Regions from separate parts of the Streptomyces sp. 1222.5 genome, predicted to be linked through region 2. Evidence: riboswitches for the same ligand, from Rfam matches in the RefSeq annotation. Region 2 holds a riboswitch; each other region holds the start of a gene.
The links. Region 2 has a riboswitch for cobalamin ahead of BLW57_RS02625 (Nickel transporter NicT). Riboswitches for the same ligand answer to the same signal wherever they lie in the genome.
Positions count from the first base shown of each region.

Region 1: linked by a shared signal. The riboswitch ahead of BLW57_RS29735 (cobalamin biosynthesis protein) and the one ahead of BLW57_RS02625 (Nickel transporter NicT) in region 2 are both predicted to bind cobalamin.
Region 3: linked by a shared signal. The riboswitch ahead of BLW57_RS14235 (ribonucleoside-diphosphate reductase subunit alpha) and the one ahead of BLW57_RS02625 (Nickel transporter NicT) in region 2 are both predicted to bind cobalamin.
Region 4: linked by a shared signal. The riboswitch ahead of BLW57_RS06685 (CbtB domain-containing protein) and the one ahead of BLW57_RS02625 (Nickel transporter NicT) in region 2 are both predicted to bind cobalamin.

Region 1 is NZ_FNSZ01000001.1:6,578,939-6,586,553, reverse strand. Features, by position in the region: gene BLW57_RS29750 (lysozyme) at 329-1,096, shown strand; gene BLW57_RS29745 (inorganic phosphate transporter) at 1,253-2,521, shown strand; gene BLW57_RS29740 (hypothetical protein) at 2,556-2,783, shown strand; cobalamin riboswitch at 2,928-3,069, shown strand; gene BLW57_RS29735 (cobalamin biosynthesis protein) at 3,171-4,115, shown strand; gene BLW57_RS29730 (cobyric acid synthase) at 4,112-5,620, shown strand; gene cobN (cobaltochelatase subunit CobN) at 5,617-7,615, shown strand, end outside.
Region 2 is NZ_FNSZ01000001.1:540,769-548,383, reverse strand. Features, by position in the region: gene BLW57_RS02650 (ATP-binding SpoIIE family protein phosphatase) at 1-2,075, opposite strand, end outside; gene BLW57_RS02645 (YoaK family protein) at 2,749-3,699, shown strand; gene BLW57_RS02640 (YciI family protein) at 3,858-4,265, shown strand; gene BLW57_RS02635 (RNA polymerase sigma factor) at 4,273-5,418, shown strand; gene BLW57_RS02630 (ArsR/SmtB family transcription factor) at 5,500-5,895, opposite strand; cobalamin riboswitch at 5,975-6,163, shown strand; gene BLW57_RS02625 (Nickel transporter NicT) at 6,190-7,299, shown strand; gene BLW57_RS02620 (hypothetical protein) at 7,443-7,615, shown strand, end outside.
Region 3 is NZ_FNSZ01000001.1:3,193,330-3,200,944, reverse strand. Features, by position in the region: gene BLW57_RS14235 (ribonucleoside-diphosphate reductase subunit alpha) at 1-1,464, opposite strand, end outside; cobalamin riboswitch at 1,588-1,747, opposite strand; gene mctP (monocarboxylate uptake permease MctP) at 1,894-3,522, opposite strand; gene BLW57_RS14225 (DUF3311 domain-containing protein) at 3,519-3,782, opposite strand; gene BLW57_RS14220 (GntR family transcriptional regulator) at 3,921-4,685, opposite strand; gene nagB (glucosamine-6-phosphate deaminase) at 4,886-5,671, opposite strand; gene BLW57_RS14210 (sensor histidine kinase) at 6,157-7,615, shown strand, end outside.
Region 4 is NZ_FNSZ01000001.1:1,468,886-1,476,500, reverse strand. Features, by position in the region: gene BLW57_RS06700 (glycoside hydrolase family 65 protein) at 1-1,121, shown strand, start outside; gene BLW57_RS06695 (hypothetical protein) at 1,258-1,461, shown strand; gene BLW57_RS06690 (hypothetical protein) at 1,531-2,010, shown strand; cobalamin riboswitch at 2,114-2,259, shown strand; gene BLW57_RS06685 (CbtB domain-containing protein) at 2,296-2,517, shown strand; gene BLW57_RS06680 (CbtA family protein) at 2,538-3,290, shown strand; gene BLW57_RS06675 (histidine phosphatase family protein) at 3,404-3,994, opposite strand; gene BLW57_RS06670 (catalase) at 4,308-5,828, shown strand; gene BLW57_RS06665 (FAD binding domain-containing protein) at 6,162-6,989, shown strand; gene BLW57_RS06660 (molybdopterin-dependent oxidoreductase) at 6,986-7,615, shown strand, end outside.

The sequences.
Region 1 (7,615 bases), 6.0 Mb from region 2:
ACCGGGCCTCCGGGCCACCGCCCGCCAGACGGCGCCGGAAGGGGCCGGGTTCCTGACGCCCGGCCTCCGGGCGACCGGCTCCGAGGCGGCAGCACCTCAGGCGCCCGGCTCGCGGAAACCCGGCCTTCGGTCAGCCGCTCCCGAGGCGGCGCCGGCCCGGACCACCGCCCGTTCCGCGGCCGCCCTCCGGGCGGAAGCCCCCGCGGCGGGCGTACCCGACTCGCGGGCACTCGGTCTCGTGGCAGCCGCCCCCGAGGCAGCCGCTCCGCAGGCGCTCGAAGCCCGCCCGGCCGGCCTCCACGCAGAACCCCGGGCGCCCGGCCCGTGGCTGTCCGAGCCCCAGGCCGCCACCCCCTTCGCAGCCGAGCCCCAGGCCGACGCCGCCCCCCTCGCGGCCGGCCCCCGGGCGTCCGGACCCAGGGCGACCGCACACCGTGCCCGCGCCCCCCGGGCAGCGGCGGCTCGGGTGTCGCACGGGCATGACGTGTCGTCCCATCAGAACCACGTCGACTGGCCGGAGGCCCGCGCGGAGGGGGCGCGGTTCGTCTACGTGAAGGCGACCGAGTCCACGGACTACCGCAACCCCTATTTCTCCCGGCAGTACGACGGCGCCCGCGAGGCCGGCCTGATCCGGGGCGCCTACCACTTCGCGCGGCCGGACCGGTCCTCCGGCGCCCGGCAGGCGGCCTACTTCGTGCGGCACGGCGGCGACTGGCGGGCGGACGGCTGGACGCTGCCGCCCGCGCTGGACATCGAGTACAACCCGTACGGGGGCACGGACAAGTGCTACGGGCTGGGCGAGCGGCGGATGGTCCGCTGGATCCGGTCGTTCAGCGACGAGATCCGGCGGGAGACCGGCCGCCGCCCGGTGATCTACACGACGACCCACTGGTGGCGGCTCTGCACCGGGAACACCCGCGCCTTCTCCTCCCACGCCCTGTGGATCGCCCGGCACGGCGGCTCGCGCCCGGGGAAGCTGCCCGGCGGCTGGCGGCGCTGGACTTTCTGGCAGTACGGGATCAAGGGCGGGCTGCCGGGTGACCAGAATCTCTTCCACGGCCCGGCGAGCCGGCTGCGGAGCTTCGCCCGGGGCTGAGACCCAAGGGGCGCCTGAGCCGACGCGGTCGGACAAGGACAAGCGGAACCCCGAACACTCGTTACAGTCACCATGGCGCCCGACCCAGTTCATCTTCCGTTCACCCAGGTTGCCTACGGTCGACCAGCCAATGACCTCGAACGATTGCCTGGGTAAATGGAAAGCTTCTCGCTGATCCTCGCGATAGTGGTCGTAACCGCTCTCGCGTTCGATTTCACGAACGGTTTCCACGACACCGCGAACGCGATGGCCACCACCATCTCGACAGGCGCTCTGAAGCCCAAGATCGCGGTGACCATGTCCGCCGCCCTCAACCTTGTGGGCGCATTCCTCTCCGTGGAGGTCGCGAACACGATCTCCAAGGGTCTCGTCGACGAGACCGGCATCCGTCCCGAGGTCATCTTCGCCGCCCTGGTCGGCGCGATCCTCTGGAATCTGCTGACCTGGCTGGTGGGCCTGCCGTCCAGTTCCTCGCACGCCCTGATGGGCGGCCTGATCGGCGCCACCGTCGCCTCGGCCGGCTTCGGCGCGGTCCACGGCGAGGTCCTGGTGACCAAGGTGCTGCTGCCCGCGGTCGCCGCGCCGATCGTGGCGGGCCTCGCGGCGATGCTGGCCACCCGCTTCTCGTACGGCATCGGCGGCAAGGCCGAGGCCGAGGCCACGCGCAAGGGCTACCGCGCCGGCCAGATCGCCTCCGCCGGCCTGGTCTCCCTCGCCCACGGCACCAACGACGCCCAGAAGACGATGGGCATCATCACCCTCGCGCTGATCGCGGGCGGTGCCATCTCCCCCGGCTCCAACCCTCCCACCTGGGTCATCCTCTCCGCGGGCCTGGCCATCGCGCTCGGCACCTACATCGGCGGCTGGCGCATCATCCGCACCATGGGCAAGGGCCTGACCGACCTGGAGCCGCGCCAGGGCTTCGCCGCCCAGACCAGCGCCGCGACCGCCATCCTGGCCTCCTCCCACCTCGGCTTCTCCCTCTCCACCACCCACGTCGTCTCCGGCTCGGTGATGGGTGCGGGTCTGGGCCGCAAGGGCGGTGTGGTCCGCTGGTCCACCGCGACCCGTATGTTCGTCGCCTGGGCGCTGACCCTGCCGGCCGCCGCGCTGGTCGGCGCGGGCGCCGAGTCCGTCACGGACCTGGGTGACTGGGGCACCGCCGTCGTCGCGGTCTTCCTGGTCTCCGCCAGCGCCGCGATCTGGAAGCTCTCCCGCCGCGAGGTCGTCGACCACACCAACGTCGTCACCGAGACCGAGGAGCCGGCCGGCGTGGTGACCACCGCCATCGCCGCCGTGATCCCGCCGCCCGCGGGCACGGTCGCCGAGGACCCGGCCGTCGCCTTCCCGCACCAGTCCACCGGCCGGGGCCGGGTCGCCGACCCCGCCGCCGCCCCGGCCACCCCGCCGGCCGCCACCGTCTGACCCCGGCACCCCGGTTACTGAAGGAAGCATCCCCATGAAGATCGACTGGGCGGCCCTCGGCTCCGTCTTCGGCGTCAGCCTCGTGGTCACGGTGGGCCTGGTGGCCCTGTTCACCCTCGGTATCAAGGGCCTGGCCCGGCGCGAACAGGCCGCGGCCCAGGGCGACTCCGCCGCCCTCGCCGTCACCGGCGCGTACGTCTGCTTCGCCGCCTGCGCGGCCGCGGTGGCGTACGGCATGTATCTCATCGTCGCCAAGGCCTGACCCGGCGTCCGCCGCACGGCGGACGCGAACGAGCACCGCAGAGGCTCCCCTCCCCGCCCGGGAGGGGAGCCTTCGGCATGCTCGCCCGCCCCACGATGTGGGGATCGGCACACTCTCCCCACGCAGGTCAAAGGCAAGTTGACGGCCCTTCCGGGCGCGTGGTGGACTGCCCAGGCCATGTACGGCGGCAAGAGAGGAAGCCGGTGCGAATCCGGCGCGGTCCCGCCACTGTGACCGGGGAAGAACCCCCGGGAGCCAGGAACTCTCACCGCCGGATCAGTCGAACCAGGGCGCGGACACCCTGAGTGAGGACACGTATCGCCATGCTCGGCTGCCGATCGAGGACCAGTACCAGACCTGCCCCTGTGCCCACGGCCGGCTGAGCCGATGGGTGCCGATCGCTCCTACGCGTACGGCGCCGCCGCCGGCCTTCTCGGTGACCTGCTCCTCGGCGATCCCCGCCGCGGGCATCCCGTCGCCGCGTTCGGACGGGCGGCCGGGGCCGTGGAGAGCGCGTTGTGGCACGACCACCGCGGCTGGGGGACGCTGCACACCACCGTGTGCGCCGGTGGCGCCGTGGCCCTGGGCGCGCTGGCCGCACGCGCCGTACGCCCCTCCTTCGTCGCCTCCGCCGCGCTGACCGCCGCCGCCACCTGGTCGGTCGCCGGCGGGACTTCGCTCGCCCGGGAGGCCCGCGTCATCGGACGTGCCCTGAAGACCGGGGACGTCGACGCGGCCCGCGCGCGGCTGCCCCATCTGTGCGGCCGGGACCCGCAGGCCCTGGACGCCGACGGGATCGCCCGGGCCGTGGTCGAGTCCGTCGCCGAGAACACGTCCGACGCCGTGGTGGGCGCCCTGGTGTGGGGAGCCGTCGCCGGAGTGCCGGGACTGCTCGGCTTCCGGGCGGTCAACACCCTGGACGCGATGGTGGGTCACAAGTCGCCCCGGTACCGGCGCTACGGCTGGGCCTCCGCCCGCCTGGACGACCTCGCCGGCTGGCCGGGGGCGCGGCTGACCGCCGTACTCGCCGCCGCGGCCGGCCCCGATCCGCGCGGTGCCCTGCGCGCTTGGAAGGCCGACGCGCACCGGCATCCGAGCCCCAACGCCGGGCCCGTGGAGGCCTCGTTCGCGGGCGCCCTCGGAGTGCGCCTGGGCGGGACGCTCTCCTACGGCGGGCGGGTCGAGCACCGCCCGGTGCTCAACGGCCGGACCGGGCGCGCCGTCCGGGCCACCGACATCGACCGGGCCGTACGGCTCTCCCGCCGCGTCGGCCTGCTCGCGCTCGGCTTCACCGTCGCCGCGCGCCGAATCGTGAAGGGACGTGGGAAGTGAACGGGGGTCTCCTCGTCGCCGGCACCACCTCCGACGCCGGCAAGAGCGTCGTGACGGCCGGGATCTGCCGGTGGCTGGTGCGCCAGGGGGTGAAGGTCGCGCCGTTCAAGGCGCAGAACATGTCCCTCAACTCCTTCGTGACCCGTGAGGGTGCGGAGATCGGGCGGGCGCAGGCCATGCAGGCGCAGGCGTGCCGGATCGAGCCGACCGCGCGGATGAACCCGGTGCTGCTGAAGCCGGGCGGCGAGCAGAGCAGCCAGGTGGTGCTGCTGGGCAGGCCGGTGGGCGAGATGAGCGCGCGCGGCTACCACGGCGGGCGCCAGCAGCGGCTGCTGGGCACGGTGCTGGACTGCCTGGCCGAGTTGCGGGGCACGTATGACGCGGTGATCTGTGAGGGGGCGGGCAGCCCGGCCGAGATCAACCTGCGGCGGACCGACATCGTCAACATGGGCGTCGCGCGGGGCGCCCGGCTGCCCGTGCTGGTGGTGGGGGACATCGACCGGGGAGGCGTCTTCGCCTCCTTCTTCGGCACCGTCGCCCTGCTCTCCCCCGAGGACCAGCAGTTGGTCGCCGGGTTCCTGGTGAACAAGTTCCGGGGCGATGTCAGCCTGCTGGAGCCGGGGTTGGACATGCTGCACGGCCTCACCGGGCGGCGCACCTACGGCGTCCTGCCGTACCGGCACGGCCTAGGCATCGACGAGGAGGACGGGCTGCGCGTCTCGCTGCGCGGCACGGTCCGGGAGTCCACCGTCGCTGCCCCGGTCGGCGAGGACGTGCTGCGGGTCGCCGTGTGCGCGATCCCACTGATGTCCAACTTCACCGACGTGGACGCGCTCGCCGCCGAACCGGGTGTCGTGGTGCGGTTCGTGGACCGCCCGGAGGAGCTGGCGGACGCCGACCTCGTGGTGGTCCCGGGCACGCGCGGGACCGTACGGGCGCTCCAGTGGCTGCGGGAGCGCGGGCTCGCGCGGGCGCTCGCCAGGAGGGCCGCCGAGGGGCGTCCGGTCCTCGGCATCTGCGGTGGCTTCCAGATCCTCGGCGAGCACATCGAGGACGAGGTCGAGTCGCGCGCCGGGGAGGTCCCCGGGCTCGGACTGCTGCCGGTGCGGGTGCGGTTCGCCCGCGAGAAGACGCTGACCCGGCCGGTCGGCGAGGCCCTCGGCGAACCGGTCGAGGGATACGAGATCCACCACGGGGTGGCCACCGTCGGCGGGGGCGAGCCCTTCCTGGACGGCTGCCGGGTCGGCCAGACGTGGGGCACGCACTGGCACGGTTCGCTGGAGTCGGACGGTTTCCGGCGGGCCTTCCTGCGGGAGGTGGCGGCCGCCGCGGGCCGCCGCTTCGTACCGGCGCCGGACGTTTCCTTCGCCGCGCTGCGCGAGGAGCAGCTCGACCGGCTCGGCGATCTGATCGAACAGCACGCGGACACGGACGCGCTCCTTCGGCTCATCGAGTCGGGCGCGCCGCAAGGACTGCCTTTCATTCCACCGGGAGCGCCCGCATGAGCACAGTGTTGTTGTTGTCGACCGCCGACACGGACCTGCTGGCCGCCCGCGCCTGCGGCGCCGGGTACCGGATCGGCAACCCCACCCGGGTCGACGTCGCCGCCGAACTGCCGGGCCTGGTCGAGGGCGCGGACATCGCCGTCGTCCGGCTGCTGGGCGGCAAGCGCGCGTGGGAGGACGGGCTGGCCGCGCTGAAGGCGACCGGCGTGCCGACCGTGCTGCTGGGTGGCGAGGCCGTGCCGGACGCCGAGCTGATGGCGGAGTCGTCCGTGCCGGCCGGTGTGGTGGCGGAGGCGCTGAAGTACCTGGTCGAGGGCGGCCCGGCGAACCTGCTGGAGCTGTCCCGGTTCCTGTCGGACACGGTGCTGCTGACCGGTGAGGGCTTCGAGGGCCCGCACAGCATGCCGGAGTACGGCGTGCACGGGGCGTACGAACTGCGCGCGGACCGGCCGACGGTGGGCGTGCTCTTCTACCGGGCGCACGAGCTGAGCGGCAACACCGGCTTCGTGGACACGCTGTGCGAGGCGATCGAGGCGAAGGGCGCCAACGCGCTGCCCGTGTACTGCGGTTCGCTGCGCGGCGCGGACGACGGGCTGTACGAGCTGCTGGGCAGGGCGGACGCGCTGGTGGCGACCGTGCTCGCGGCAGGCGGCACGCACGCCTCTCAGGCGTCGGCGGGCGGTGACGAGGAGGCCTGGGACATCGGGGCCCTCGCCGACCTGAACGTGCCCGTCCTCCAGGGGCTCTGCCTCACCTCCTCGCGGGCCGCCTGGGCGGAGTCGGACGCCGCCCTGTCCCCCATGGACGCGGCGATGCAGGTGGCGATCCCGGAGTTCGACGGCCGGCTGGTCACCGTGCCGTTCTCCTTCAAGGAGCAGGGCCCCGACGACGTCCCGGTGTACGTCGCCGACCCGGAGCGGGCCGCGCGGGTGGCCGGGATCGCCCTGCGTCACGCGCGGTTGAAGCACAAGCCGAACGCGGAGAAGAGGATCGCCCTGGTCTTCACCGCGTACCCGACCAAGCATTCGCGCGTCGGCAACGCGGTCGGCCTGGACACGCCCGCGTCGGCGGTGCGCGTCCTGGACGCCCTCAGGGAGGCGGGGTACGGCCTCACCGAGTACCCGGACAACGGTGACGAGCTGATCCACCGGCTGATCGAGGCCGGCGGCCACGACGTGGAGTGGCTGACGGAGGACCAGCTGGCCGCAGCGCCCGCCCGGGTTCCGCTGGCCGACTACCGGGCGTGGTTCGAGAAGCTGGACCCGGAGCTGCGGGACGCCATGACCGAGGCGTGGGGCGAGCCGCCGGGCGGCCTGTACGTGGACGGCGACGACATCGTGCTCGCCTCCCTGCGGTTCGGGAACGTCGTCGTGATGATCCAGCCGCCGCGCGGCTTCGGCGAGAACCCGATCGCGATCTACCACGACCCCGACATGCCGCCCTCGCACCACTACATGGCGGCCTACCGCTGGCTGGACAACAGCTTCGGCGCCGACGCGATCGTGCACATGGGCAAGCACGGCACGATGGAGTGGCTGCCGGGCAAGGGCCTCGGCCTGAGCGCCGGCTGCGCACCGGACGCGGTCCTCGGCGAGCTGCCGCTGATCTACCCGTTCATCGTCAACGACCCCGGTGAGGGCACCCAGGCCAAGCGGCGCGGGCACGCCACGGTGGTCGACCACCTCGTCCCGCCGATGGCGCGCGCCGACACGTACGGCGACCTGGCCAAGCTGGAGCAGCTGCTGGACGAGTACGCGCTCGTCTCCGACCTGGACCCGGCGAAGGCCCCGGCCGTCCGCGCGCAGATCTGGACGCTGGTCAAGGCCGCCGAGCTGCACCACGACCTGCACGTGGCCGAGCAGCCGGACGACGAGGCGTTCGACGAGTTCGTCATGCACATCGACGGCTACCTGTGCGAGATCAAGGACGTGCAGATCCGTGACGGTCTGCACATCCTGGGCGGCGGTCCGGTCGGCGAGCCGCGCGTGAACCTGG
Region 2 (7,615 bases):
GGATTGGTGTCGCGTACTTCGAGCCGCAGATGGTCGGGGTATTCGCGGAGGCGGAGATCGACGTCGCTGTCCGCGTGGATGAGGGCGTTGGTGACGATCTCGCTGGTGATGAGCTGGAAGTTGTCGATGAGGTCGTCGAGGCCCCACTGGTGGAGGTTGTCGGTGATGAACTCGCGGGCCGCCTTGACCGCGGTGAGGTCGTGGCGGTGGAACGTGGTGCGCGTGATGCGCCGGTTGGGGCCGGGGTCCGGTCCTTCGTAGTGGGCGAGGAGGAGCGCGACGTCGTCGTGGTGCGTGCCGTGCGTGGTGGCCTGGTCGATCAGATGGTCGGCGAGGGTGTCGAGGGAGGGAGCGTCCTGGGCGGGGGTGGCCGACACGGCCGCGTGGGGAGGCGGCGAGGTGGTGGTGTCGAGGGTGTGGGTCCACAGCACGGTGTCATGGGTGTACGTGTGGGTGAGGCCGTCGGTGTAGAGGATGAGCAGGGTGTCGGGGCTGAGCGGGGTCTCATCGGCGGTGTAGGTGGTCTCGGGGTCGATCCCCAGAGGCATACCCGGAGGAAGATCCGGGGCGGCGATGTGGCCGTTCGGGGTGCGGATGAGCGGCGGCGGATGACCGGCGAGGGCGGTCTCGGCGACGCCGGTCGAGGGGTCCACGGTGGTGAGGCAGCAGGTGGCCATGAGATCGGTGTCGAGGGCGTTGAGGAGACGGTTGGCGCGCGTCATGACGGCGTCCGGGGGGTGGCCCTCGGTGGTGTAGGCGCGGACGGCGCTCCTGAGTTGCCCCATCACCACGCAGCTCTCGATGCTGTGCCCCTCGACGTCGCCGATGACCAGGGCGAGGCGGCCGGCGGGCAGCGGGATCATGTCGTACCAGTCGCCGCCGAGTCCGGCGGTGGAGGGAGCGGGCAGGTAGCGCGCGGTGGTGGTGATGCCGGGGACCTCGACGAGATCGCGGGGAAGGAGCTTCTTCTGCAGGTTCTCGGCCAGGGAGCGGGCGTTCTCGTCGAGACTCGCGCGTTCGATCGCGGGACCGAGGAGGTCCATCATCATCATGGCGACGGCGCGTTCCTGCGAGCTGAAGGTGCGGGGCCGGCCGAAGCCGAGAGTGCACACCCCGGTGAGCCGGTCCTTGAGGATGAGCGGCAGGATGCAGGTCGCTTCGAGCTCGTCGTCCACGGCGTGCGGGTACGCCTGCGTGAGGGTGGCGTGGTCCTCGAAGAACAGTGGGGTGTGGGTCAGGAGGGCGTCGGCGTCGGGGCGATGGGGGCCGGCGGCCTGGCCGTGCAGCAGCCTGAGGGCGACGGTGGGATACCCGCTGTGCCCGGTGATCCAGAGTCTGCCGTCCTTGAGCGTGCTCACGACGAACGCGGAGGCGCCGAACGGGGCCATGACCCGGTCGCGCGCGACCTGCATGATCTCGTCGACGCTCGCGGCCTCGTTGAGCTCGGCGGCGAGCTGGTGCACCTGGTACATGAAGCTGACCTCGGTGGAGCCCGGGACGTGGGGCAGCCCCCAGCCCGAGTTGTCGGCCTGCGCCGCATGGGACTTCGACTGATAGAGCGGGATCAGCGCGGGCTTGGTGCCGGGATGCATGTCGACGCCCTGGCCGAGGAGGGTGTGCAGGGTACGGCCGAGGTCTTCGGCCCGGTCGGTCAGCCAGGCGATCTCGTGGGCGTGCAGGAAGCGGGTACGGGGCGGCACCCAGGCGAAGGTGAGGACGCCGAGACGGCTGCTCTCGGCGTCCAGGGGGAGGGAGATCACCGAATAGGGGAAGGGGATGCGGCTGGCGAGCTTCAGGTCGGGGTAGTACGGCGCGGCGAACCCGGCCATGGTCATCTGCCCGGTGCGGAACGCCGCGGCGGTGGCGTAGGGAGCGTTGAGGTCCACGCGTTCCGGCATGGTGTAGATCGCGGGCTGGGCCCCGGCGACGATCGCGGTCCGCAGGGTCTGTTTGTCCTTGTCGAGCAGGTAGGCCAGGCCCGTGTTCGCGCCCAGGTGCTCGACGACGTCCCGCAAGGTGGTCGCGAGGGCGGAGTCCCGGTGCAGAGTGGTGTGGGGGTCCGTGGGTTCGTTCATGGCCATGTCCCGCGTCGGACGCCCGTCCGGAGGGCGCGTGAGGCTGAAGCTGGGTGTGGTGAGCTGTTCTCCATGCTCCCCCCGGCATGCGGCGGGCGCATCCGCCTGGCGCTCGGGAGGCCGCACGCCCGCGTCCGCGAGCTCCTGTCGCGGAGTGGGCCGTGGCCGGGCGAACGCGGAACGGAGACGCGGGCGGGCCGGTCACCAGCGGGTCCTGCGGGTCCAGCGGGCTCTGGGCGGGACCGGCCAGGAAGGGTCCGCCCCGGAGTTCCACGGCCAGATCCTCGGGAAGGCCGGCGCGCGCGGACGCTTATTTTCCCGGGCAGGGCGTCCGAGGCCGACGCCGGGCCGGGGTTGCCCGGCGCCACCGGGCAGCGGCCGGGGGAGTGGGGGATGATCGGAAGACATCTGCGCGCCGCGCCGCGCCGGGGCTTCGGGCCGGCCGGAACATACGGCGGCTCCGGCAGGGCGAGCCTCCGGTCGGAGCGGCGCCGAGGCGCGCGAGCAGGCCGGGGGCCGGTTGCCGGATCGGCAGGTGCACGGACGGCGGCTGATCGACCTGGGCTGCGGCGGCACGGACTGCCGGCCGGGGGACACAACAGGCTCGACGCCCGCGCGCCAGGTTGCCTGGCGGCTCGGCGGCGACGGGCCGCGGGAGGCGGAAGGGGCAGGCATGTCGGACGCCACACCGCAGGCGGGAGGCCACTCCGAGCAGCAGCAGAGCCCGCCCGCCACCGGTGCCACGGAGCCGGGCGCCGCCGCGGGGTCCGACGGCGCCATGGGGCGACGCCCGGTCGAGCAGTCGGGTCCTGCCGCGACCGGGACCGATGGTGCCGCGGGGCGTGGCGCTGCAACCGGGCCGAGCCCGGTCGCCCGGCCGGCCGGTGGTGCCGCGGGCCCCGGTGCCATAGGGCCGGGTGCGGCCGGAGAGGTGCTGCCGACGGACCGGTCCGTACGGCTGGGCATCCTGCTGGCGCTGGTCGGCGGGGGACTGGACGCCTACACCTTCATCAGCCGTGGCGGGGTGTTCGCCAACGCGCAGACCGGCAACGTGGTCCTGATGGGCGTGGCGGCCGCGCAGCGGCACTGGTGGGAGGCGCTGGGCCACCTCCCGGCGGTCGTCGCCTTCCTCGCCGGTGTCCTGGTCGCCGAAACGCTGCGGCGGCCGAGGGTGGCGGCGTTCCTGCGCCGGCCGGCCTGCGTGGCGATGGTGCTGGAGTGCGTGGTGCTGGCGGTGGTCGGACTCATCCCCGCGAGCGCGCCGGACGCCCTGGTCACGGTCCTGATCGCGTTCATGGCGTCGGTCCAGATGTCCACCTTCCGCACCCTGGTCGACACGGTCTACAACAGCACGATGACGACCGGGAACCTCCGCTCGGCCATGCAGAACGCCTACGAAGCGGTGGTCGGCCGGAGCGCGGACGCCCGGCGCCGGGCACGCCACTTCGCGGCCGTCGTGCTGGCCTTCCTCGCGGGGGCGTTCGGCGGGGGCTGGCTGACGTTCCAATGGGGTGTGCACGCGGTGTGGGCGGCCTGCGTGGTGCTGGCGGCCGGCCTGGCCCTGTTCGTGCACGACGAACGCATGGCACGCAGACTCCCCGAGGCCGGCAGCCCGGGCGGCTGAGGCACGGCCGAGCCGACGTGCGGGAAGTCCGTTCGGGCAAGGGCGTCGCACCCGGCTTGAAAAACTTCCGGCGGCGATGTCGAGATCGCGTGACCCGCTCCGTCTCCGGGGTGAAGGCGGCCACAATGGGCCGCACGAGATTCGAGGAGAAGGTCACCATGGCGAAGTATCTGCTGCTGAAGCACTACCGGGGCGCGCCGGCCCCTGCCAACTGCGTGCCCGTGGACCAGTGGACGCAGGACGAGATCACGGCGCACGTGCAGTACATGCGCGACTTCGCGGCGCGGCTGGAGAAGACCGGGGAGTTCGTCGACGGCCAGGCGCTGGCCCCGGAGGGGACGTGGGTCCGGTACGACGGTGAGGGGCGCCCGCCGGTCACCGACGGCCCGTTCGCGGAGACCAAGGACCTGATCGCCGGCTGGATGGTCATCGACGTCGACACCTACGAGCGGGCGGTCGAGCTGGCGGGCGAACTGTCGGCCGCGCCGGGCGCGGGCGGCGAGCCGATCCACGAGTGGCTGGAGCTGCGCCCGTTCCTCGCCGAGCCGCCGACCGTCACGGAGTGACCCGGCCGTGGACGAGGTGCTGCTGCGAAGTCTGACGCCCGGCGTGCTCGCCGTCATGGTGGCGCGGGGCGCGGACTTCGCCGCGGCCGAGGACGCCGTACAGGACGCGCTGCTGGAAGCGGTGCGCGTGTGGCCGGCCGATCCGCCGCGGGATGCGAAGGGCTGGCTGGTGACCGTGGCCTGGCGCCGGTACCTCGACGCGGTGCGGGCGGATGCCGCCCGCCGCCGGCGGGAGGACCGTGTCGACCAGGAGCCGCCACCGGCGCCCTCGCCCGCGGTGGACGACACGCTCCAGCTGTACTTCCTGTGCGCACACCCCTCGCTCACGCCGTCGTCGGCGGTGGCACTGACGCTCCGCGCGGTGGGCGGGCTGACCACCCGGCAGATCGCCCGGGCGTACCTGGTGCCCGAGGCGACCATGGCCCAGCGCATCAGCCGGGCCAAGCGCACCGTCTCGGGCGTGCGGCTGGACCGGCCGGGCGACGTCGCCACCGTGTTGCGCGTGCTGTACCTGATCTTCAACGAGGGGTACGGCGGTGATGTCGACCTCGCCGCGGAGGCGATCCGGCTCACCCGGCAGCTCGCGGCCGGGATCGACCACCCGGAGGTGGCGGGGCTGCTCGCGCTGATGCTGCTGCATCATGCCCGGCGGCCCGCCCGGACCGGGCCGGACGGCAGCCTGGTGCCGCTCGCCGAGCAGGACCGCGGCCGCTGGGACACGAAGGCGATCGCCGAGGGCATCACCCTCTTGCAGGCGGCTCTGTCGAGGGACCGGCTGGGCGAGTTCCAGGCCCAGGCGGCCGTCGCCGCCCTGCACGCGGACGCGCAGCGTGCGGAGGACACGGACTGGGTGCAGATCGTCGAGTGGTACGACGAGTTGGTACGCCTCACCGACAGCCCCGTCGTCCGGCTCAACCGCGCCGTCGCCGTCGGCGAGGCGGACGGCCCGCGTGCCGGGCTCGCCGCGCTGGCGGAACTGGACGCGTCGCTGCCCCGCCATTCGGCCGTGTCGGCGTACCTGCACGAGCGCGACGGGGATGTGGTGACGGCCGCCCGCCTGTACGCCGAGGCGGCGCACAAGGCTCCCAACCTGGCGGAACGCGACCACCTGACGCGACAGGCCGCCCGGCTCAACGCCCGCGCCCGCGGCTGAGGGCTCCGGCCGACACCGGCCCGGATGCCGACGCGGCGCGGTACCGCGGTCGCTCCCCGGTGCGCAGCCGCGTTCGGTGCCCTACTCCTCGGACCGGTGGGGCCGTACGCGGACGTCGCCGGTGTCGGCGGACTTGCAGTGCTCCAGCAGCGCGGCCGTCGGCCCGTCGACGAGGTGGTAGCGCACGATCCGGCCGTCCTTGCGGCCTTCGACCACTCCCGCGGCCCGCAGCAGGCGCAGTGCCTGGGAGACGGTGGTGTCGCGCATTCCGGTGGCCACGGCCAGGTCGGAGACGGCGATGGGACCGGCCTCGTGGACGGCGAGCAGCAGGGACAGCCGCCCGGGATCGGAGAGCAGGGAGAAGCGGTCGGCCCAGGTGCGCACCCGCTCGGGCTCGCCGACGGCGGCGATGGCGTCACAGACCCGGTGGCCGTCGATGGTGCGCCGCCCGGCACGGTCCGCGGGGACGAGATGCATGCCGCCATCATCGCAGCCCCGGACGATCGGCTCCATACCTGCGCAGTTGTGCAATCTTGCAGCCGACGACCTCGGCCTTCTAGGGTGGGCGGGCCGTGGTGTTCGGGAAGACCGGTGACAGCCCTCAGGGGCTCAGTCCGGAGCGGCCCTCGCCACTGTGATCGGGGAGTTCCCGCCCCACGTATGCCACTGGCCGCACGGCCGGGAAGGCAGGGGCGGGCGCGTCGACCCGTCAGCCAGGAGACCGGCCACGGCATCACGAAGCTGATCCACGAGGTGCTGGAGCGTGACCGCATGACCGTGTCCCAAGGCGTGCCCGAAACCGACGCCGAACCGTCCTTCCGCTGGCGTCGCGAGGACACCGTCCGCACCGCGGGACTCCTGGCCGTGATCGTGGCACTGCACGTGGTCGCCTTCGGGATCCTCTTCCTGCTGGTGATACCGCATCACTACGAGGTCGGCACCAAGGCGTTCGGGGTCGGGCTGGGCGTCACCGCCTACACGCTCGGCATGCGGCACGCCTTCGACGCCGACCACATCGCCGCGATCGACAACACCACCCGCAAGCTGATGGCAGACGGCAAGCGGCCCGTCTCCGTGGGCTTCTGGTTCGCCCTCGGGCACTCCAGCGTCGTGGTCGCCATGGCCGCCCTGGTCGCCGGCGGTGCGAAGCTCGCCGGCACCTTGATGAACGACGGCTCCCGTACCCACCAGGTCCTGGGCACCGTGGGCACCACGGTCTCGGGGTCCTTCCTGTACCTCATCGCCGCGCTCAACCTCGTGGCCCTGTTCGGCATCCTGCGGGTCTTCCGGGCCATGCGCGCCGGCCAGTACGACGAGGCCGAGCTGGAGGCGCACCTCGACTCGCGCGGGTTCATGAACCGCATCCTGGGACGGCTCACCAGGTCCATCCGCCGCCCGGGCCAGATGTTCCCCCTCGGCTTCCTCTTCGGGATCGGCTTCGACACCACGACCGAGGTCCTGCTCCTCGCGCTGGCCGGCAACGGCGCCGCCGCCGGGCTGCCCTGGTACGCGGTGCTGTGCCTGCCCCTGCTGTTCGCCGCCGGCATGAGCCTGTTCGACACCCTCGACGGCACGTTCATGAACTTCGCCTACCAGTGGGCGTTCTCGAACCCCGTCCGCAAGGTGTTCTACAACCTCACGATCACCGGCCTGTCCATCGCCGTCGCGTTCTTCGTCGGCACCATCGAACTGGTCGGCGTCCTGCACGACAAGCTCGGCCTGAGCGACGGCGTCACCGGCTGGATCGCGGGGCTCGACCTGGACAGCGTCGGCTACGTCATCGTCGGTCTGTTCGTGGTCGTCTGGGCGGTCGCCATCGCCTACTGGCGCCTGGCCAGGATCGAGGAACGCTGGAACACCCGCTCCGCCGACACCGGCTGACGTCGAGCTCCGCACGGGTCCGCCATGTGGCCTACGCCATCGTCCCGTGCGGGAACTCCGCCACCGATCCGTCCGACTGCTGGAGCGGTACGGCTGCGATCTCTTGCGCCGTACGACGGTTCGAGCGACCAGAAAGGTCGAGCATGGCCGAGTCCCGACACCCCTTCCGCAGAGCGGCCGCGGTTCCCCGCACCTTGCTGCCCCCGCCCAGGCTCTGTGGCTTCCTGTTGCTGCTGGTGCTGGTCTTCTCGGCGGCGTACGCCGTGGGATCGGCCGCCGGGCCGGTGGCGCCGGGCATGCACGGCTCCGGAGGCGG
Region 3 (7,615 bases), 2.7 Mb from region 2:
GTTGATGTCCACGACGCGGTCGAGGAAGGTGACGGCGGTGCGGACCGTCTCGTCCAGCCGCTCCCAGTCGATGTCGCCGTCGACGACGAAGGCGCCCAGGTTGACCGAGCCCAGGTTGCAGACCGCGGTCTCGCCGTCGTCCGTGACCTCCAGGATCTCCGTGCAGAGGTTCGAGGAGTGGACGACGTGGCCCGGCTCGGCCGTCTGGTTGGCGGTGCGGTTGGCCGCGTCCTTGAAGGTCATCCAGCCGTTGCCGGTCTGTGCCAGCGTGCGCATCATGCGGCCGTACAGGTCACGGGCAGCGATGGTCTTCCGGGCCAGCCCGGCGGCCTCGGCCTCGCGGTACGCGGCGTCGAACTCCGCGCCCCACAGGTCCACCAGCTCGGGCACGTCCGCCGGGGAGAACAGCGACCACTGCTCGTCGGCGTTGACGCGGCGCATGAACTCGTCCGGGATCCAGTGCGCCAGGTTCAGGTTGTGCGTACGGCGGGCGTCCTCACCGGTGTTGTCCCGCAGCTCCAGGAACTCCTCGATGTCGGAGTGCCAGGTCTCCAGGTACACCGCGGCCGCGCCCTTGCGCCGGCCGCCCTGGTTCACCGCGGCCACCGAGGCGTCCAGGGTCTTCAGGAACGGGACGATGCCGTTGGAGTGCCCGTTGGTGCCACGGATCAGCGAACCGCGGCTGCGGATCCGGGAGTACGACAGACCGATCCCGCCGGCGTGCTTGGAGAGCCGCGCGACCTGGTGGTAGCGGTCGTAGATGGAGTCCAGCTCGTCCAGCGGGGAGTCCAGCAGGTAGCAGGACGACATCTGCGGGTGCCGCGTACCGGAGTTGAACAGGGTGGGGGAGGACGGCAGGTAGTCGAGGCGGCTCATGAGCCTGTAGAGCGCCGCGACCTCGTCCACCGAGCGGGTGGTGTCGTCCTCGGCCAGGCCGGCGGCGACCCGCAGCATGAAGTGCTGGGGCGTCTCGACGACCTTGCGGGTGAAGGGGTGCCGCAGCAGGTAGCGGCTGTGCAGGGTGCGCAGGCCGAAGTAGCCGAAGCGGTCGTCGGCGGCCCGGTCGACCAGCGCGTCCAGCCGCCCGGCGTGCAGCCGGACGAACTCGGCGGTCCGGTCCGCGATGAGCCCCTCCCGGTGTCCCACGGCCACGGACTCGGTGAACGAGGTGACGCCCTGCGAGGCGGCCTCCTCGCGGATGGCGAGGGTCAGCAGTCGGGCGGCCAGCCGGGAGTAGGCGGGGTCCTCGGAGATCAGGCCGGCGGCCGCCTCCGTGGCCAGCTCGCGCAACTCCGCCTCGTCGGCCCGCGCGGACCGGCCGCGCAGCGCGGCGGCGGCGACCCGGCCGGGGTCGGCGTCGGGGAGGTCGGCGGTCAGCTCGGTCAGGGTCCGCAGCAGCGCGGCACCGGGACCGGCGGTCTTCAGCTCGCTGACTGAAGCCGGGTCTGCTGGCGCGATGGTCACGTGGGGCTCTCCCTCGCTCGGCACAGGGCCTGGCGGAGGGCAGGGGGCAGCCACGAGCGCGCACGGCGTCGCGTCCACCGGCCCACTCCGCGAGGCCCGGACGTCTGTGAGCACCCGGACCGGACGGCCGGGCGCGCTGGCGGCAGGTCCTCGGACTGAACAGGCGTGCGGAGACACGCAAGTACACCGTTGCGGGACAGTTCCGGATTCGCACCGGATTCCCCTGCGGCGACAGCGAGGATGAGCATACATCTTGTGCTCGCCCGCCACGCCACCCCCAGATGTTGTGTCGCCGTCGGTTTCAGAGCGTCAACTGGTAGGTGAGAAGAGTGATGTCGCCGGCCGCCTGCCCGGGCGGCGGCGGTGTGCCGGGCGGGAACGACGACGGGCCGCCGGATCCCCTCCGGCGGCCCGTCGCGCGGCTGTCGCTCAGTGACCGGTGCCCGCCGTCGCCGGCGGCAGCTCCACCTGGACGCCCGGGTCGCCGGCGTCCGCGGTGTAGTCCTCCGGCCGGGTCTGGTCGAGGCCCTCGGGGGCCTTCACGGCCTTCAGGACGAAGGTCAGGACCACGGTGACGACGACGTTCAGGACGAACGCGGTGAGACCGATGTACCCGATCTCGCCGATACCCGGGATCTCCTTCGCGGAGCCGCCGAAGTGCTTCTGCGTCGGCGAGGCCACCCCGTACGCGGCGACCGTGCCGTACACCATGCCGACCGCCCAGCCGGCCAGCAGCGCCCAGCGGTGGAACCAGCGGGTGAACAGGCCGCCCACCAGGGCCGGGAAGGTCTGCAGGATCCAGATGCCGCCCAGCAGCTGGAAGTTGATGGCGACCGTCTTGTCCATGGTGAGGACGAAGACCAGCGCGCCCACCTTCACCAGCAGCGACACGATCTTGGAGACCTGGGCCTCCTGCTTGGGCGTGGCGTCCGGCTTGATGAAGTCCTTGTAGATGTTGCGGGTGAAGAGGTTGGCCGCTGCGATGGACATGATCGCCGCCGGCACGAGCGCGCCGATGCCGATCGCCGCGAAGGCCACGCCCGCGAACCAGTCCGGGAACATGTCCTCGAACAGCTGCGGGATCGCCAGCTGCCCGTTGGTCACCTTCACCCCGGCCGCGATCGCCATGAAGCCCAGCAGCGCCAGCAGGCCCAGCATGAGCGAGTACAGCGGCAGGATCGTGGTGTTCCGGCGGATCACCTCACGGCTCCTGGACGACAGGGTCGCGGTGATCGAGTGCGGGTACATGAACAGCGCGAGGGCCGAGCCGAGCGCCAGCGTGGCGTACGTCCACTGGCCCGCCTCGGGCGGGACGAGCGCGCCGCGCGGCTTGCCGGTGGCGGGGTTGACCTGGCTGAACGCGCCGCCCGCCTTGGCGAAGACGTCGTCGAAGCCGCCCAGCTTGATCGGGATGTAGATGATCGCCACCGCGATGACGATGTAGATCAGCGCGTCCTTGACGAACGCGATCAGCGCGGGCGCGCGCAGGCCGGAGGAGTACGTGTAGGCCGCGAGCACACCGAAGGCGATGAGCAGCGGGAGGTCCTTCACGAACCAGTTGGTGTTCTCGCCGCCGCCGACGCCCATCACGTCGAGCACCGCCTGGATGCCCACGAGCTGCAGCGCGATGTACGGCATCGTCGCCAGGATGCCGGTGAGCGCCACCGCCAGCGACAGGCCCTTCGAGCCGAACCGGCCGCGCACGAAGTCGGAGGTGGTGACATAGCCGTGCTTGTGGGACACGGACCACAGGCGGGGCAGGAAGGTGAAGATCAGCGGGTACACCAGGATCGTGTACGGCACCGCGAAGAAGCCGGACGCGCCCGCCGCGTAGATCGCCGCCGGGACGGCGACGAAGGTGTAGGCCGTGTACAGGTCACCGCCCAGCAGGAACCAGGTGACCCAGGTGCCGAACGACCGGCCGCCCAGGCCCCATTCGTCCAGGGAGTGCTCGTTCTCGGCCCGGCGCCAGCGCGCGGCCAGGAAGCCCATGACCGTGACGGCCAGGAAGAAGAAGATGAAGACGCCGAGCGCGACGCCGTTGACCCCGTCCTTCACTGCGCGGCACCCCCCTTCGCACCGTTGCGGGAACGCTGGTCGTGCTGCCACAGCTTGTACGCGGTCATCGTGAGCGCGGTGGAGATCAGCACCCAGAGCATCTGGTACCAGTAGAAGAACGGGATCCCGATGAACGTGGGGTCCGTCTTGGCGTACGAACCGAGCCACAGCATCGCGACGAAGGGCGCCACCAGACACAGGCCGATGACGACCCGGACCGGTGTCACCACCGGAGGTCTCACTTGAGGTGTTTCGGACATGCCACGGCTCCCGTCCCCTTGCTGATCACGCGTGTAATGCGCAGGCAATCTAGGTGACGGGATCAGTGCACGGGAAGACCTCGTCCGGATATCGGTATGCCGATTTCGGGGTGGCGGTGTGAAGAGATGCCGCCGGGGTCAGTCCACGGGCCGCTTCAGCCGCGCGACGAACTTGTACCGGTCGCCCCGGTACACGGACCGCACCCACTCCACCGGCTTGCCCTCGCGGTCCAGCGAGTGCCGGGAGAGCATCAGCATCGGCAGGCCCACGTCCGTGCCGAGCAGGCCCGCCTCACGGGGCGTGGCCAGGGAGGTCTCGATGGTCTCCTCGGCCTCGGCGAGGTGGACGTCGTAGACCTCGGCGAGCGCGGTGTACAGCGACGTGTACTTAACGAGCGAGCGGCGCAGGGCCGGGAAGCGCTTGGCGCTCAGATGCGTGGTCTCGATCGCCATCGGCTCGGCGTTGGCCATGCGCAGCCGCTCGATGCGCAGCACCCGCCCGCCGGCGGTGATGTCCAGCAGGTCGGCGAGCCGGTCGTCGGCCGTGATGTAGCCGATGTCCAGCAGCTGCGAGGTCGGCTCCAGGCCCTGGGCGCGCATGTCCTCGGTGTACGAGGTGAGCTGCAGCGCCTGGGAGACCTTGGGCTTGGCGACGAAGGTGCCCTTGCCCTGGATGCGCTCCAGCCGGCCCTCGACGACGAGCTCCTGCAGGGCCTGGCGGACGGTGGTGCGGGAGGTGTCGAACTCGGCGGCCAGCGTGCGCTCGGGCGGTACCGGCGTGCCCGGCGCCTGCGTCTCCGTCATGTCGAGCAGGTGCTTCTTCAAGCGGTAGTACTTGGGCACGCGCGCGGTACGGACGGTCGTGCCGGCCTCGTTCTCCGCACTGCTGACGTCGGTGCTCATGCTCTGCCTTCCCGGCTCCGGATGCCGAAAGCGACCGACCTCGCATCGGCCACGGCTCACATCGTGGCACGGCTTCGTGCGCCAGGAGTCCACCCCGCACGCTCCGTGATCTCCTCTGTATACCGGGGCCCCTGCTGTTGGTCTAGTCCATCAGGGGCAGTGCGTGCGGCGACGCCCCGGCCGCGCCGCCGCCGCTGCGGTCAGATCCCCTGCCACTCCGGCTTGTGCGCGTAGGTGTGGCGGAAGTAGTCGGCCAGCTTGAGCTTGCTCGCGGCCGCCTCGTCGACGACCACCGTGGCGTGCGGGTGGAGCTGGAGCGCGGAGGCCGGGCAGACCGCGGCGACCGGTCCCTCGACGGTCGCCGCGACGGCGTCCGCCTTGCCCTCGCCGGTCGCCAGCAGCACCAGGTGCCGGGCCTCAAGGATCGTGCCGATGCCCTGGGTGATGACGTGGTGCGGGACCTGCTCGATGTCACCGTCGAAGAAGCGCGCGTTGTCGACGCGGGTCTGCTCGGTCAGCGTCTTGATGCGGGTGCGCGAGGCGAGCGAGGAGCACGGCTCGTTGAACCCGATGTGCCCGTCGGTCCCGATGCCGAGCAGCTGGAGGTCGACGCCGCCGGCCGCGACGAGTTCCCGGTCGTACGCCTCGCACGCCGCCTGAACGTCCGCGGCCGTGCCGTCAGGGCCCATGAACGCGTCCATGCCGATCCCGAGCGGCTCCAGCACCTCCCGGCGCAGTACAGAGCGGTACGACTCCGGGTGGTCGGCGGGCAGCCCCACGTACTCGTCGAGCTGGGCGATCCGCGCCCGCGAGGTGTCCACGGCGCCGGAGCGCACCTTCGCGGTCAGGGCCTGGTAGACGGGCAGTGGGGTGGAGCCGGTGGCCACGCCGAGCACGGCGTCGGGCTTGCGTCGCAGCAGCTGCGCCATGGCCTCGGCGATCAGCTCGCCGCCCGCCGCGGCATCCGGAACGATGACAACTTCCACGCTGGGCCTGCCGTTCTGAAGTGGGCTCGTGCGTCTCTATGTGGTTTAGACCAATCTAACAGAATCGGCGTTCGAGGGCGCCCCCGAAAGGCGTCTCCTCCCAGGTGCCCCAAGGGAAACCACGGGCGCCCGCGGAAATTGCCGCGGTCATCCGGCCCCATGACCGGCCGGGGCGGGCTAGGCTGCGTGGCATCGCGTGCCATCGCTCGAACGCGCAGGCCGCCGCACCATGGACACGCCTTCGTGGTCTAGTCCACAATCCAAGTGAACAAGCCTCCGTCTTCCCCGCACAGGAAGGCGGATCGAGGAACCGGCGCTCTCTGCCCTGACTGCCCCGGCTCCTCGACCTTCGGCCGACCGGGACCGCACACCCCACGGCCGATGATGCTCCGGGCTGCGGTGCCGGGAGGGTTGAGGGTCCCTTCCAGGCGCCGCGGCCCGCGGGTGTTTTCCGGCCACCGCGAAGCCGCGGGTACGCTCGCACCGTGCCCTCCATGAACGAACTCGTACGCCAGCACACGGCCCTCGACGACTCCGACCTCGAGTGGCTCCACCTGCTGGTCTCGGAGTGGCAGCTGCTCTCCGACCTCTCCTTCGCCGACCTGGTCCTGTGGGTTCCCACCCGCGACGGCACCCGGTACGTCTCGGTCGCGCAGATGCGCCCCAACACCGGTCCGACCTCCTACCAGGACGACATGGTCGGCCATCTCGTCCCGCGCGGGCGCCGGCCCATGCTGGACGCGGCCCTGGACGAGGGCCGGATCGTGCGCGAGGGCGACCCGGAGTGGCGCGAGGAGGTCCCGGTACGGGTGGAGTCCATCCCCGTACGGCGTGAGGGCCGCGTCCTCGGGGTGATCGCCCGCAACACCAACCTGCTCACCGTCCGTACCCCGAGCCGGCTGGAGCTCACCTATCTCCAGAGCGCCTCGGACCTCGCGCAGATGATCGCGGCCGGCTCGTTCCCCTTCCCCGACCAGCAGGTCGACATGGACGCCTCGCCCCGCGTCGGCGACGGCCTCATCCGGCTGGACGCGGACGGCATCGTCCAGTACGCCTCCCCGAACGCCCTGTCCGCCTACCACCGGCTGGGCCTTGCCGCCGACCTGGTCGGTCACCACCTGGGGCGGACCACGGCGGAACTGGCGCCATCCCGGGGGCCGGTGGACGAGGCGCTGGCCAAGGTGGCCAGCGGCTGGGCCCCGCGCGAGTTCGAGATCGAGGCCCACGACGGGGTGATCCAGTTCCGGGCCATCCCGCTCAAGCCCAAGGGCACTCGCATCGGTTCACTGGTGCTGTGCCGGGACGTCACGGAACTCCGGCGCCGCGAGCGCGAGTTGATCACCAAGGACGCGACCATCCGGGAGATCCACCACCGGGTGAAGAACAACCTCCAGACGGTCGCCGCCCTGCTCCGCCTCCAGGCCCGGCGCATCGATTCCGAGCGCGGCCGGGAGGCCCTGGAGGAGGCCGTACGACGGGTCGGCTCCATCGCCATCGTCCATGAGACGCTGTCTCAGAACCTGGACGAGCGGGTGGAGTTCGACGACATCGCCGACCGGGTGCTGGCGATGGTCGCCGAGATCTCGCCGGGCAAGGTGACCGGCCGGCGCACCGGCCGGTTCGGGATACTCGACGCCGAGGTCGCCACCCCGTTGTCGATGGTCCTCACCGAGGTGCTGCAGAACGCCCTCGAACACGGCTTCCGTCAGGGCGACACCGGCACGGTCGAGGTCTCCGCCGTCCGCGGTGGCACCACCAAGGAGGCCCGCCTCCTCGTCACCGTCCAGGACGACGGCGTCGGCCTGCCCGAGGGCTTCGACCCGCACCGCTCGGGAAACCTGGGCCTGCAGATCGTACGGACCCTGGTGGAGGGCGAGTTGGGCGGCTCGTTCGACATGGTGCCGGCCCCGGAGCGGGGGACGCGGGTGATCCTGGACATCCCGG
Region 4 (7,615 bases), 930 kb from region 2:
ACCACTCCCGGCTCCAGCACCACGTGGGCTCGGCGGTCGCGTACAACGTGTGGCAGTACTGGGAGGCGACCGGCGACCTCGACTTCCTGCACGGCGAGGGCGCCGAGATGCTGCTCCAGATCGCCCGCTTCTGGGCGGACTCCGCCGGCTACGACCCCCACCTCGGCCGGCACCGCATCCGTGGCGTGGTCGGCCCCGACGAGTACCACGACGCCTACCCCGGTGCGGGCCGGCCGGGCCTGGACGACAACGCGTACACCAACGTCACCGCCGCCTGGGTGCTCACCCGCGCGCTGGAGCTGCTGCGCGCCCTGCCCGAGCCGCGCCGCCGCGAACTCACCGAGGCCGTCGGACTGGCCGAGGACGAGCCCGCCCGCTGGGAGGAGGTCTCCCGCACCCTGCACGTCCCCTTCCACGACGGGGTGATCAGCCAGTTCGAGGGGTACGCCGGCCTCGCCGAGCTGGACTGGGACGGCTACCGGAAACGGTACGGCGACATCCGCCGCCTGGACCGGATCCTGGAGGCCGAGGGGGACACCGTCAACCGGTACAAGGCGTCCAAGCAGGCCGACGTGCTGATGCTCGGCTACCTCTTCGCCCTGCCCGAACTGCGGTCCCTGTTCGACCGGTTGGGCTACCCGCTGGACGAGCGGACCTGGACCGCGACCGTCGACCACTACCTGCACCGCACCAGTCACGGCTCCACCCTCAGCGGCCTGGTCCTCGGCTGGATCCTGGCCCGGGCCCGCCGGACCGACGCCTGGGCCTTCGTCCAGGAGGCGCTGCGCGGCGACATCGCCGACCTCCAGGGCGGCACCACCGGGGAGGGCATCCACCTCGGCGCGATGGCCGGCACGCTCGACCTCGTCCAGCGCGGGCTGACCGGCCTGGAGACCCGGGGCGGCGCCCTGCGCCTCGACCCCGTCCCGCTGCCCGAACTCTCCTCCTACGGCTTCGCCATCCGCTACCACGGCCACTGGGGCGTCCACCTGCGCCTGCGCAGCGGCCTGCTGGAGATCGCCGTACCGGCCTCCGGCCGCGGCCCCATCGACCTCCGCCTGCGGGACCTGGCGGTGGGAGTACGGCCGGGGGAGACGGCCCGACTGGTGCTCCCGGAGTAGTCCCTCAGCTCACCCAGATCTTGCGTGTCTCCCCGTCGTATCCGGCGGCGACGCAGTGCCGCGGTGCGCCGCAGGCGAAGCTGAGGACGCCGGCGCCGTCGGGGTGCTGTGCGGGCAGTGACGTGCGCTTCCAGCTGTGCCCGTCGCCGGTGACCGTGACGTTCCGGCCCCCGGCCGGGCGGCGGCGCTCTGCGGCAACACCATGACGGTCAGCACGGCGAAGACGCAGACGACCGCGTACCACGCTCTCGCACCCAACGCTGCCCCCCGGTTCGGGTCGGATGTGGACAAGTGGGCCGAGAGCAGCGGGACGTCGGGCGACCTGGGCGCCAATCTGTGAAGGAACACCGGAACTCGTGCGGATATCCTCTGTACATGGTCAGGTTGCTGTGAGGTGTGGATCCACCGCATGAGAAGACGAAACCTCTGGGCGACGGCCGTGGCCCCGGCCGTCCTGGCGACGACGGTGCTCACCTGGTGGCTGGTCCGTGATCCCGCCCCGTACGCCCTGAGCGGCGGACCGGCGGTGCACCTCACCGTGCGTCCCGAGAAGTCCGGCCATCCGGACGCCGGGGAGGTCGCGGACGAGGCCCGACTGCTCCTCGAGGTGTACGTCCAGCGACTGAGGGCCGGTGACGCCGACGGCCTGGCCGACCTGGGCGCACCCTGGTACACCGGACGCGACCGGGCCGCGCGCGACCTGATCGACCGCTACCGCGCGCACGCCGGCGGAGCGGCCGAAGCGATCGTGCGGGACCCGGCCGTACCGTACCTGGCCGGTGTGGAACTCCGCTTCGGCGACGGCCGGCGGCAGACGCTCGGGCTCAGCCGCGACCGCGACGACGTGTGGTGGCTGCAGCTGGGAGCCGGCGACCCCGTGGCGCCGTAAACCCGCCGGACGGAGCGGCCGCCTCACGGCTTCCCCGTGGCACCCGGACCTGACGTGCCGTCACGAGAGGAAGATCACGGCGGTGGACGCGGTCTTGGCCGCGCACGCGTCTCGCGGTACGGTCTGTCCGATATCGACGACGGCGAGACGGAAGCCGGTGGGAATCCGGCACGGTCGCGCCACTGTATGCGGGGCACCCCTCGGGGTGGTCCGCCGAGTCAGACCCGTGGCCGTCGTCCTGTGCACCACCGAGATGGGACGCGAACTCCCAGAGGAGGCCCTGCCATGGCGCAGACCGTCGCCCAGCCGACTGCCGACACCCCCGCCGTTCCCGCCACGCTGCCGCTGAAGGCGATAGCCCCCTGGGCGGTCTTCTTCGGCGTCCTGATGCTTGTCCTGCTCTACTTCGTCGGCGCCGAGCAGGGCGCCACGTCCGTGTTCAACGGCACCGACGTCCACGAGTGGGTGCACGATGCCCGCCACCTGCTCGGCTTCCCCTGCCACTGACGCGAGGGACGCCGCGCACCATGAACTCCGCAACGGTAAGAAACCTCCTCGTGCGGGGCATGCTCGCCGGCCTCGTGGCCGGCGTGCTCGCCCTCGTCGTGGCCTACCTCCTCGGTGAGCCGAGCGTCGACCAGGCGATCGCCTTCGAGGACGCCCACTCCCACGAGCACGAGATGGAAGTCGTCTCCCGCTCCCTGCAGTCCACCGCCGGCCTCGCCACGGGCGTTCTCGTCTACGGGGTCGCCTTCGGCGGCATCGCCGCGCTCGCGTACTCCTTCGCGCTCGGCCGTGTCGGCCGTTTCAGCCCGCGGGCGACCGCGCTGCTGCTGTCAGGCTGCGCGCTGGTCGCCGTGTACGTCGTGCCGTTCCTGAAGTACCCGGCCAACCCGCCGTCCGTCGGTCAGCCCGAGACCATCGGCAAGCGGACCACCCTGTTCTTCCTGATGATGGCCCTCAGCGTGCTCCTCGCGGTGGGCGCCACCATCCTCGGCAAGCGTCTCGCGCCCCGTCTGGGCAACTGGTGGGCGACCGTCGTCGCGGTGGCCGCCTTCGTCGTCGTCATCGGGCTCGCCTACGCCTTCCTGCCCGCCGTCAACGAGCTGCCCGCGCACTTCCCGGCCCGCCTGTTGTGGCGGTTCCGGCTCTCCACCCTGGCCATCCAGACCGTCCTGTGGGTCGGATTCGGTCTGCTCTTCGGCGAGTTGGCCGAGCGGCAGCTGAACCCCCGGCCGGCCAGGGCATCTTCCGGACGGACGGTTCCCGCCCCGCACTGACGGTCACGGGACACCGGGCGCCCCTTCGGAACGGGCGTTCGCGCCGCGCGGTGGTGACGCTGCCGCGCCGGCGCCGGGTAGGCGGCCTCCTGAGCCATGGCGACCGCCCCGGCTCAGGAGGCGGCGGCCGCGTCCCGTCCGGCCAGCGGCTGACCGAGCCGCAGATTCCACCGTCCGGCCCGGCCGCTCAGTTCCGTCGCCGTCAACGGCGGCACGTCCAGCCGCCAGAAGGCGGCCGCAGGCAGACCGAGGACGTGCACGACCGCGGCCCGCACGACCTCCGGCTCGACCACGGCGAGGGTGCGGCCGTCCGTGCCCTGTACGGCGTCCAGCCACCGCCCGACCCGCTCGCACAGCTCCCGCACCGACTCGCCGCCGTGGGGCGCGGATCCGGCGTCGGTGAGCCAGCGGCCCACGGCCTCCGGCTCGGCGGCCCCGACCTCCTCCAGGGTGCGGCCTCGCCAGCGGCCCGCGTCCAGACCGGCCGGCGCCGAGTCCCGCGCACCGACGAGGCCCAGCGCCTCGGCCGTCTCCCGGCAGCGCACGCTCGGTGAGGTCAGCACCCGGCCGGGGGCGCGCAGGCACCCGGCGGCGGAGCGGGCGCGGGCCGCCCCGGCCTCGTCGAGCGAGTCGCCGTCGTCGAAGCGGGCCCGCCGCATCGACGGGCTCGTCGCGGGCGAGACGAGGGTGACGCGGCTGGTCACGTGCTTGTTCCTCCTGCTGCTGTCCCGGGTTCGTGCGCCGGGGCCGGGGCCGGGTACCGGGAGCGGCCCGGCGGTACGGCCGCGAACCTAACACCCGCCCCGAGACGGCAGGCACCTCGTCCCGCGACCCGCGGTACAACACGACGAGGGTGTTTAGCCCGCTCCCCGTGGGTCACGCGATTCGGGAAACCCGGTGCCGGCCGGGACCGCCCCCGCGCGTGCGCGGGTAGGAGGCGAGTGCCGCCCCCGCTGGCGGTAGACCGGTGCCCAGGAGCCGCTGCGCCGCCGTCGGCGCACGACGAAAGGCAGCCTCATGACGGAGATCCGCCCCGCCACCACCTCCGACTCGGGCGCACCGGTGGAGAGCGACGAACACTCGCTCACCGTCGGCCCCGGAGGACCGATCCTGCTCCAGGACGCGTATCTGATCGAGCAGATGGCGCAGTTCAACCGGGAGAGGATTCCCGAGCGCCAGCCGCACGCCAAGGGAAGCGGCGCCTTCGGCCATTTCGAGGTGACCCACGACGTCAGCGCCTACACCAGGGCGGCGGTCTTCCAGCCCGGCACGCGCACCGACCTGGTCGCCCGCTTCTCGACCGTCGCGGGTGAGCGCGGCAGCCCGGACACCTGGCGCGACCCGCGCGGCTTCGCGGTGAAGTTCTACACCAGCGAGGGCAACTACGACATGGTCGGCAACAACACGCCGGTGTTCTTCGTCAAGGATCCGATGAAGTTCCAGCACTTCATCCGGTCCCAGAAGCGCCGCGCCGACAACAACCTGCGCGACCACGACATGCAGTGGGACTTCTGGACCCTCTCCCCGGAGTCCGCGCACCAGGTCACCTGGCTGATGGGGGACCGGGGCGTGCCGCGGACCTGGCGCCACATGAACGGCTACACCTCGCACACCTACATGTGGATCAACGCGGCCGGCGAGCGGTTCTGGGTGAAGTACCACTTCAAGACCGACCAGGGCATCGAGTGCTTCACCCAGGACGAGGCCGACCAGATGGCCGCCGCCGACACGGACTACCACACCCGTGACCTCTTCGAGCACATCCGGGACGGCGACTTCCCCAGCTGGACCCTGTACGTGCAGGTCATGCCGTACGAGGAGGCCACGTCCTACCGGTTCAACCCGTTCGACCTCACCAAGGTGTGGCCGCACGGCGACTATCCGCTCATCCAGGTCGGGCGCATGACCCTGGACCGCAACCCCACCGACAACCATGCCCAGATCGAGCAGGCGGCCTTCCAGCCGAACAACCTCGTCCCCGGTATCGGGCCGAGCCCGGACCGCATGCTGCTGGCCCGGCTGTTCTCGTACGCGGACGCCCACCGGTACCGCATCGGGGCCAACTACCAGCAGCTGCCGGTGAACGCCCCCGTCGTCGACGTCCACACGTACTCCAAGGACGGGGCGATGGCGTACCGGAACACGACCGATCCGGTGTACGCGCCGAACTCCAAGGGCGGACCCGCGGCGGACACCGAGCGCTTCGGCTCCCCGCCCAGCTGGACCGCCGACGGCGAGATCACCCGCGCGGCCTACGTCTCCCACCCGGAGGACGACGACTGGGGGCAGCCCGGCACCCTGGTGCGCGAGGTCCTGGACGACGCGGCCCGTGACCGCCTGGTCGACAACGTCGTGGGGCATCTCCTGAACGGCGTCAGCGAACCCGTCCTGGAACGTGCCTTCACCTACTGGTCGAACATCGACGAGACCCTCGGCAAGCGCATCGCCGACGGCGTACGGGCCAAGGCGGACGAGAAGGACCCCAAGGCCGCGGAACAGGCCAACCCGGCCCGGAGCTCGATGCAGCACAAGGCCTGACCACCGGGCGCGCCCCGAGCGCGCCGCCCGGCAGCCCGAGAGCGGCCGCCCCTGGGTTCCCCGTCCCGGGGCGGCCGTCGTCGCACCGAGCGCGAAGTCGGGGCCCCTCCCCGCGACGGTGACTCTACGGAGTTGTCCGGCCACTCTCGATCGCTTCTGTCCGAGCCCGGACCCACGTACTGCGATAAAATTCGAGCCTTGGGATCCGCGCGGCCGAGCCGCCCCGCACGGTGCGAAAAGGCGGCCGGCACCTGCTCGATCAGCAGGAGAATCCACCAGTGCCAGGGGGCCGGTCGGCGGCTCCGCGTTCCGTTCACCCGTAGGTCGGCTTCCATGGACCTCAACACCATCACCGAAGTCATCCGGCGACCGTCCGAGCGGCCGGGGACGGACTGGCGCGAGGGCGACGCCTGGCTCGCGGGCGGGACATGGCTCTATTCCACGGAGCAGCCCGGCCTGCGACGGCTGATCGACCTGACGGCATTGCCCTGGGAGCCCCTCGCCCTCACGGACGAGGGCTTGGAGATCGGCGCCACCTGCACGATCCGCGACCTGTACGCCCACCCGTGGCCCGAGCGCTGGACCGCGGGGATCCTCTTCCGCAAGAGCTGTGAGGCGTTCCTGTCCTCGTTCAAGGTCTGGAACGCGGCGACCGTCGGCGGGAACATCTGCATGTCTCTGCCCGCCGGCCCGATGATCACGCTGACGGTCGCCCTGGAGGCGCGGTACGAACTGTGGGCGCCCGACGGTTCCGTGCGCTTCGTGGACGCCCTCGACTTCGTCACGGGCGACCACCGGAACGTCCTCGGCCCCGGGGAGATCCTCCGGCGCGTCACCGTTCCGGAGCAGGCGCTGCGCAGACGCACCGCGCACCGCCGCTTCACGCTGACCCGGTTCGGCCGTTCCACGGTGTTCCTCGTCGGCACACAACGGCCCGGAGCGAACGACCTGCTGCTCACCGTCACCGCCGGGACCACGCGACCGGTCCGCTTCGCCTTCGACTCCCTGCCCGACGCCCGAACCCTGCGGCAGAGCATCGACGCCGTGCCCGCCGGCCTCTGGTTCGCCGATCCCAACGGCACCCCCGACCACCGTCGGCACCTGACACGGTATTTCGCCGAAGAGATCCGCCGCGAACTCACGGCTGGAGACCTGGCATGAGTTACGTCGTGAACGGCAGGGGGTTCGACCGGGAGCCGGCCCCCGGCCAGTGCCTGCGCACCTTCCTGCGCGAACTCGGCCACCTCGGCGTCAAGAAGGGCTGCGACGCGGGCGACTGCGGCGCCTGCACGGTGTGGCTGGACGGCGCGCCCGTACACAGCTGCATCACCCCGGCGTTCCGTGCCGACGGCCGCGAGGTGACCACCATCGAGGGCCTCGGCCGGCCCGGCGCCCCGCATCCGATGCAGCGGCGGTTCGAGGACGCCCCCGGCTTCCAGTGCGGTTTCTGCACCGCGGGGATGATCATGACGTCGGCGACCCTCACCGAGGAGCAGAAGGCGGATCTGCCACGAGCGTTGAAGGGCAACCTCTGCCGCTGCACCGGATACCGGGCGATCGAGGACGCCGTGCGGGGCGTCGGGGCCGTGGAGACGGCGGCACCGGGCAAGGCCGTCGGTACGAGCGTCGGCGCGCCCGCGGGCCACGACGTGGTGACCGGCCACGCCGAGTTCACCATGGACACCCGCATCGACGGGATGCTGCACCTCAAGGTGCTGCACTCACCGCACGCGCACGCCCGGATCCTCTCGATCGACAGGAGCGCCGCCCTGGCGGTGCCCGGCGTG